2 regions of the Mesorhizobium sp. M7A.F.Ca.MR.245.00.0.0 genome follow, and region 2 is predicted to be linked to the other one. Evidence: predicted binding sites of a transcription regulator. Region 2 holds the regulator's gene; the other holds the start of a gene.
The links. The regulator LexA, encoded in region 2, represses DNA repair genes until DNA is damaged. The targets are predictions, from matches to a motif close to TGTTCNNNNTGTGTTCNG.
Positions count from the first base shown of each region.

Region 1: EOB80_RS13110 (YifB family Mg chelatase-like AAA ATPase) is a predicted target of LexA. The motif match lies at 2,061-2,078, and genes of this name have one in related genera.

Region 1 covers NZ_RZTE01000010.1:5,594-9,757, forward strand. The annotation lists gene EOB80_RS13105 (J domain-containing protein) at 1-167, opposite strand, end outside; gene EOB80_RS13110 (YifB family Mg chelatase-like AAA ATPase) at 438-1,970, opposite strand; gene gshB (glutathione synthase) at 2,154-3,095, opposite strand; gene EOB80_RS13120 (EAL domain-containing protein) at 3,326-4,164, shown strand, end outside.
Region 2 covers NZ_RZTE01000005.1:174,825-178,988, forward strand. The annotation lists gene gltX (glutamate--tRNA ligase) at 1-218, opposite strand, end outside; gene EOB80_RS08805 (ComEC/Rec2 family competence protein) at 321-2,783, shown strand; gene lexA (transcriptional repressor LexA) at 2,777-3,517, opposite strand; gene kynU (kynureninase) at 3,928-4,164, opposite strand, start outside.

The DNA of each region.
Region 1 (4,164 bases), on a different contig from region 2:
TCCTTGAGCGTATTGTGGGCTTCCACGATTTCACTGAAACGGGCTTCATCGCCGGTTTCGCGATTGTCTGGATGATAGCGCATCGCAAAATAGCGAAATATGCGCTCCAACGTTTCCGAATTGGCGTTCGGGCTAACTTCCAAAACTTCGTAGTAGTCAATGAACATAGCGGGCTCCCCGACCACACCATATTCGCATTGTCTAAATAAGGAATGTCAATGCGGAGGCCAAGACCTTGGTCCGACGCGCGATGACATCCACGCTTTTGGAAGAGGAAGAAAATGGCCGGCGCCCCGTCGGTGGGGGCCGTTGGGTGGTGAGGACGCCGGCCAAGCGGACATTCAGGTCCGCCGCACCGTGGAGATGATCGATTCGCGGAGGCCGGGTTATGGCGTGATCGCGGAAGGTAATGTGGCGAGGTCGGCTTGTCGGCGGACCTACGCCGCCTGCGCCATCCGCTCCGAGCTCATGCGGTAGGAGATCGCTTCGGCCAGATGGATGCGGCCGACGGTTTCGCTGGCGTCGAGATCGGCGAGCGTCCGCGCCACCTTCAGCACGCGGTGATAGGCTCGCGCCGAAAAGGCGAGCTTTTCGCTGGCGTCCTTGAGCAGCGACAGGCCGGCGGCGTCCGGCATGGCGATCTCTTCGATGACCGAGGGCGCGCAATGCGCGTTGGTGGTGGCGCGGGTGGCGCCGAGCCGCTCGAAGCGCTCGCGCTGGATGGTGCGGGCGCGTGCCACGCGCAGCGCCACATCGGCGCTTTTCTCCGCCCGGTCGGGCCGGATCAGGTCGCTGGCCGAGACCGCCGGCACTTCGATCCTGAGATCGATGCGGTCGAGCAGCGGACCCGAAATGCGCGCCTGATAGTCGGTACGGCAACGCTCGCCGCGCAGGCAGCGATAGCCCGGCTCGCCGGCCATGCCGCAGCGGCACGGGTTCATCGCCGCCACCAGCTGGATACGCGCCGGATAGGTGACGCGATGGTTGGCTCGCGCGATCATGCAGTCGCCGGTCTCCAGCGGCTGGCGCAGCGCATCGAGCGTCTGCGGTGTGAACTCGGGAAATTCATCGAGGAACAGCACGCCGTGATGGGCCAGCGACACCTCGCCCGGCCGCGCGCGGATACCGCCGCCGACCATCGCCGCCATCGAGGCCGAGTGGTGCGGTGCGCGGAACGGCCGCCGGTCGGTCAATTTGCCTTCGCCGAGCTCTCCCGCCACCGAGGCGATCATCGAGACTTCCAGAAGCTCCTTCGGCGCCAGCGGCGGCAGGATCGACGGCAGCCGCTGCGCCAGCATCGATTTGCCCGAGCCCGGCGGCCCGATCATCAAGAGATTATGCCCGCCGGCCGCCGCCACTTCCAGCGCCCGCTTGGCGGTCTCCTGGCCCTTGATGTCGGCGAGGTCAGGCAAATCCAGAGCGGCGGCATGGATGCCGGCTTCCGGCCGCGACAGCACCTGCGTGCCGCGGAAATGGTTGGCGATGGCGATCAGGCTGCGCGGCGCCAGAATGTCGAATTCCTTGCCCGCCCAGGCCGCTTCCGGCCCGCAGGCGAACGGGCAGATCAGGCCCTTGCCTTCCGCATTGGCGGCGATAGCCGCCGGCAAGGCGCCGGCGACCGCGGCAATCGTGCCGTCGAGCGACAATTCTCCAAGCACGACATAGCCGGCCAGCATGTCGCCCGGAATGGCGCCAAGGGCAGCCATCAGGCCAAGCGCGATCGGCAGGTCGTAATGACTGCCTTCCTTCGGCAGGTCGGCCGGCGCCAGATTGACCGTGACTTTCTTCGACGGCATCGACAGGCCGGAAGCATGCAGTGCGGCCTGCACCCGCTCGCGGCTTTCGGCCACCGCCTTGTCGGCCAGGCCGACGATGTGCATGTTGACCTTGCCGGGCGCGATCATCACCTGCACGTCGACCGGCACAGCCTCGATGCCCTGGAAAGCGACCGTGCGAACCCGCGCCACCATCGTGCAACCCCAATTCAGGCTGGCCCCAGCCCCTGCGATCAGGCCAGGAATGGCCCGTATGGCAGACAATCACACTTCCACGTTCAAATCAAGAACATTACGGGAACATCTGAGCGCGTGGGTTGCAGCCGAATTGAGCGCGGTTGCAAAAACGGAACATGGTTAAGACAAAATGAAAACGGCTTACCCGCGCTTTCCCTCAACCGCGTCCCAGAACAGGCTGGCGATGTCGGCGCCGCCGAAGCGTTTGACCTCGCGCACGCCGGTCGGCGAGGTCACGTTGATCTCGGTCATGTAGTCGCCGATCACGTCGATGCCGACCAGGATGAAGCCGCGCTCCTTCAGCGATGGGCCGATGCGGGCGCAGATCTCGCGTTCGCGCTCCGTCAGTTCGGTCTTTTCGGCGCGGCCGCCGACATGCATGTTGGAGCGGGAATCATGCTCGGCCGGCACCCGGTTGATGGCGCCGACCGGCTCGCCGTCGATCAGGATGATGCGCTTGTCGCCCTTGCGCACGTCCTTGAGATAGCGCTGCACGATGTAGGGTTCGCGGAACATCTGGCCGAACATTTCCAGCAGCGAGGCAAGGTTGCGGTCGGCCTCCAGCAGATGGAAGATGCCGGCGCCGCCATTGCCGTAGAGCGGCTTGACGATGATGTCGCCGAACTCCTTGCGGAAGGCGGCAACTTCGAGCGGATCCTTGGTGATCAGCGTGTCCGGCATCAGGTCGGCAAATTCGGTGACGAAGATCTTTTCCGGGCTGTTGCGCACCCAGGCCGGGTCGTTGACCACGAGCGTCTTCGGGTGGATGCGTTCGAGAATGTGCGTGGTGGTGATGTAGTTCATGTCGAAGGGCGGATCCTGGCGCAGCAGGACCACATCCATCTCCGACAGGTCGGTACGCACCTTCTCGCCCAGCGAATAGTGGCTGCCCTTCTCGTCGCGCACCTGCATTTCCTCGATGCGGGCGAATACCTTGCCGTCGCGCAACGAGAGCCGATCCGGCGTGTAGTGGAAAAGCTCAAGGCCGCGCCGCTGCGCTTCCAGCGACAGCGCGAACGAGGTGTCGCCGGCGATCGACACGGTGGAGATGTGGTCCATCTGGACGGCGATTTTCAGCTTCATGGCGGGTCTCCGGCGGCTCGGATGGACGACTGTCTTGCCTGTACAGGCTCACTGCCCGTCTGCCAATCGCGACATTCCTGGGATCGGCATCCGACACCCGAATGCGCTGCTTTCATCGATCCTTCGAAACAGTCGCGGTTGCCCGTGGAAAATCGATTTCGCGATACGTTTCCTAAAGGGTTTGCTGCCAGTCTGAAAATAAATTCCGACGTCACAAAACAGGGACACCGATGCAAACTTCGTTTGGCACCGGTCAGGCAAACAGGGAGAGCACGGATCTGGCATTCACAGATCCGTTGACCGGGCTTGGCAACCATCGCCGCTTCTTCGACAAGGTCGATCGCCTGATCGCCGACCGTGCCGACGATCCCGCGCCCTTTACCGTCGGCATTCTCGACCTCGACGGCTTCAAGCCGATCAACGATCTGTTCGGCCACAAGGCCGGCGACGATATCCTGATCCAGGTGGCGATGCGGCTGCGCGCCTCGATGGACGGCCATTCCACGGTCTGCCGCATCGGTGCCGACGAATTCGCCTTTCTCTATCCCTTGGTGTTCAGCGAGGATGCAGCGGCCGAAAAGTCGCGCATGCTGATCGAAATCCTGTCGGCGCCCTATGATGTCGGCGAACGCACCGCCAGGCTTTCGGCCTCGGTCGGCTGCTCGCTGTTCTATTCGGGCGACGAGACCACGGAAATCCTCATCAACAAGGCCGAGACGGCGCTCTATCACGCCAAGCGTTCCGGCCGTGGCCGCGTCGTCGTCTACACCCGTGAGATGGAAGAGGCGGCCAAGCGCGTCACCCGCATCGAACAGGCGCTGCGCCGGGCTGTCTCGGCCGGCGAGGTGGAGCCGCATTTCCAGCCCATCGTCGATCTCAACACGCGCCGCACCATCGGCTTCGAGACGCTGGCGCGCTGGACCGATCGCGACCTGGGTTCGGTGCCGCCGACCGTCTTCATTCCCATCGCCGAGGAGCGTGGCATCATCGGCCCGTTGTCGCAGTTGGTGCTGCGCAAAGCGACCGAAGCGGCCAGAAGCTGGCCGAAGGACCTCTTCCTGTCGTTCAA
Region 2 (4,164 bases):
TCGCCGTCCCAGCTCAGGCCAAGCCAGGAAAGCCCGTCGAGGATGGCAGCCGTCGCGGCTTCATTGGAGCGTTCGCGGTCGGTGTCCTCGATGCGCAGCAGCATCGTGCCGCCAGTGTGCTTCGCATACAGCCAGTTGAACAGCGCCGTGCGCGCGCCGCCTATGTGCAGATAGCCGGTGGGCGAAGGGGCAAAACGGGTGACGACCTTGTCGGACATGGAACTCTCGGAAACCATCTGAAGCGGGGTGCGGTTGCGCGGGCTTTCGCGCGCCCGGCGTTCATGTAGCATAGGGTGTCGAGGGCGCAAGGGGCAGACCCGATGGCTGGACGAGGCTGGGGCTCGGATCAGGGCGAGGACGCTGCCATCGGCGTCAGCGAACGGTCCCTGTTTGCGCCTCGGCCAGCCCCATTGCCGCCGCCATCGCCCCTTGTGCCGGATCCCGGCAAGGCGCCCTTGCAAGCGGATGTCGCCGCCTCTGTTCCTGTTGCCGAAACCGGCAGGATCGTTCGCGTGCGCCGGCAAATCAGCCTGACATCACTGCCTCGCCTGCGCCACAGCGTGAACACGGCGGCGAGCCTGGAACTCGACCGGGGCGTGGCCTTCCTGCTGGTGCCGGTCTGCCTGGCGATCGGAGCGATCGGCTATTTTTCGCTGACGGCTGAACCCGACTTTGCGAGACCTGTCGCGGTTGTCATCTTGACGGGGATCTGTGCGCTGGTCTCGCGCTCATGGCCAAAGACCCATCTGTGTTTCATGGCGGCGCTTTTGTGCGCCCTAGGACTGCTTGCTGCCAAGGTCGAGACGTGGCGTGCGGGCACACAAATGTTGGGCTCGGAAATCTCGACGCAGGTGACCGGCCGCGTCGTCTCGCTCGACCGGATGGAAACTGGCCGTATCCGGCTGACCATCGACGTGACGTCGACCGCAAGACCGAAACTGCGCTATGCGCCGGAACGGGTGCGGCTTTCGGCACGCAAGATCCCGGCTGACGTGACCGCAGGCTCCCTCATCACTGGATATGCCAAGCTTTTGCCGCCGACCGGGCCGGTGCGGCCGGACAGCTATGATTTCTCCTTCGACAGCTATTTTGCCGGCATCGGCGGCAGCGGGTTCTTTCTCGGCAACCCCAAGCTTGTCGTCAGCGATGATGGCGACATGCCGCTGCCGGCCCGAATTTCCTCTAGCGTGGAAAATGCCCGCGAGGCCATCGCCGACCATATCAGGGCGAGCGTCGGCGGCGCCGAAGGCGAGATCGCCGCGGCGCTGATCGTCGGCGTGCGCGCCGGCATTCCCGATGACATCAATGAGGCGATGCGACGTACCGGCATCTACCACATCATCTCGATTTCGGGACTGCACATGGGGCTGGTCGCAGGCACCATCATGGGCTTGCTGCGCGGCGCCTTCGCCTTGTTTCCCGACTTTTCCGCGCGTCGCCCGGTCAAGAAGTATGCCGCCGTCGCCGCACTGTTCTCGATCGCGGCCTATCTCATCATCTCTGGAGTCGTCGTTGCCGCCGAGCGCAGCTTCATCATGCTGGCGGTGATGCTGATTGCCGTGCTGTTCGATCGAGCAGCACTCACCATGCGCAATCTGGCGATCTCGGCGATCGCCGTCATCGTGGTGTCGCCGCATGAGGTGGTCGGCCCGAGTTTTCAGATGTCGTTCGCCGCGACCGCGGCTCTGGTCGGCGCCTATGCCGGCTGGGCCGATCACCGCGCGGGAAAAGCAAGACCGCCGCCCCCAAAGCGATCCATGCCCGGTTTCCTGACGCGAAAGTTCGTGCTCGCGGCAACCGGCCTTGCCATGACCTCCATCATCGCCGGCAGCGCCACGACGCTGTTTGCCATCTGGCATTTTCAGCGTGTGTCGCCGCTCAGCCTGTTCGCCAATCTGGCGGTTATGCCGATCGTCACCGTCGTCATGTTCCTGGCTGTCGCAAGCGCGCTGCTGATGCCTTTCGGATTGGATTGGCCGGCCCTCTACCTGATGGGCAAGGGTCTGACGGTGATGATCGCCATATCGGGTTGGATCTCCGAACGTTCGCCTGTCGATGGGGTTGGGCTGATTTCGCAGCAATCTGTCCTGCTGGTGACAATTGCCCTGGTCATCGCGACGATGGCGACAACTTGGCTGCGGCTCGCTGCTCTGCCATTCGCGCTGGCAGGCTTGCTGACCGTCTCGGATACGCGCACGCCGGATGTGCTGATCTCGGAAGACGCCCGGCTGGTGGCGTTGCCGATCGGTGGCGGCGAGCTTGCCGTCAGCCGGGAACGGCCGAACGAATTCACCGTCGACAACTGGAAACGCGCCCTGACATCAGAAACCATCGTCGTGCCAGAGGTGTTCGACAAGAGCGATGGGCAATTCGACGTCGCGGACGCCGTTGAGCTACCGCCGGGATCGCCGTTCTATTGCTCATCAGGCGTTTGCGTGGCCAGGCATATGTCCGGTGCGATCATTGCCTATGTCGACGACCGCAAGGACACCTGGAAAGCCTGCGGCTTCGCCGAGCTGATCGTCATCAATGACGCCACCGCCTATGACGCCTGTCGCAATCCGCTGGTTCTCGTCATCACCAAGCGGCAACTGGCTCGCAAAGGCAGTGCCGCGGTCTTCTTCGATCGCCAATCGGCGACCACACCGGCGACAATCAGCTTCGCGGTGGATAGCCCATATCGGCCCTGGCACACGCATCGCAAATACTCTCGTGAGGCGAGGGGGCTGGCACCCTTCAAGAAACCCGAGAAGCCAGCGGCCAACCCGCAGCCGCCTCAGTAGCGGCGGATGAGGCCGACGAGCTTGCCTTGCACCTTGACCCTGTCTGGGCCGAAGATACGGGTTTCATAGGCCGGATTGGCGGCTTCGAGAGCAATCGAAGCGCCCTTGCGGCGGAACCGCTTCAGCGTCGCTTCCTCTTGATCGACCAGCGCCACGATGATCTCGCCGGGGTTCGCCGTGTCGGCATTGCGGATGATGACGGTGTCGCCGTCGAAGATACCGGCCTCGATCATCGAGTCGCCCTTGACCTCCAGCGCATAGTGGGCGCCGCCCATGATCATGTCCGGCGGCACCGAGATCGAATGCGTCTGATGCTGGATGGCATCGATCGGCACACCGGCGGCGATACGGCCCATCACCGGTATCGACACGGCGGAGACCGCATCGTCATCATTGCCGGGCGAGGGCATCCGCGAAGGCGCCGGCTTGATCTGCCGGCCAAGAGCACCACCCTGACCGAGACTGCCCTGGATGACGCTTGGCGAAAACTTCTTTGCCGCGTTGAGGCCGGGCGCGATCGAGTCCGGCAATCGCAGCACTTCCAGCGCGCGTGCCCGGTTGGGCAACCGGCGAATAAAGCCGCGCTCCTCAAGTGCGGTGATCAGCCGATGAATCCCGGATTTGGAGGCAAGGTCGAGCGCCTCCTTCATCTCGTCGAAGGATGGCGGAATGCCGCTCTCCTTCAGGCGTTCATGGATGAACATCAGCAGTTCATGTTGCTTGCGTGTCAGCATGGCGGCCCCCAGATTACCTGAAACCAGAATCGAAAAACAAACCCAGAACAAACACTATCTGTTCCAGTTGTGTTCTGCAACCGTTTAAAGTTTAATGAATTTATTAAGGCTGCTGAAATTATCTGGCGCTTGCCAGCGGGTCGCAATCGACAGGCGCCAACCACGGCGATGCGCCTGCTCACATTGAAACCATTATGGTTAATGACCTGTGGCTCATACTCGACCCAAGGCTTGGCATCATCTGCCGATCGACCGCCACAAGGGACGCTATCAATCTTCGGGACGTTCGTTTGCCGTGAACGAAACGGAGCCAAAACGCCAACGTCTGTTGGCATTTGTGGCTGGAATTCAGCCCTCCGTCATCTGCCGGGCAGTGAGGGCGGCGACGGCAAATCGCGGAGATCGTTGCGTCAGGTAACGGCTTCCTTGACGGCGAAACGCTGGTCCTTCCATGCGCCCGTGCGCAGAATATCCTCCAGCACCGCAACCGCCAGCCACACATCCTTGTAGCCGACATAGAGCGGCGTGAAGCCGAAACGGATGGTCGATGGCGCGCGAAAATCACCGATGACGCCGCGCTCGATCAGCGCCCGCATGATTTGATAGCCGTGATCGTGAAGGAACGACACCTGGCTGCCGCGCCTGGT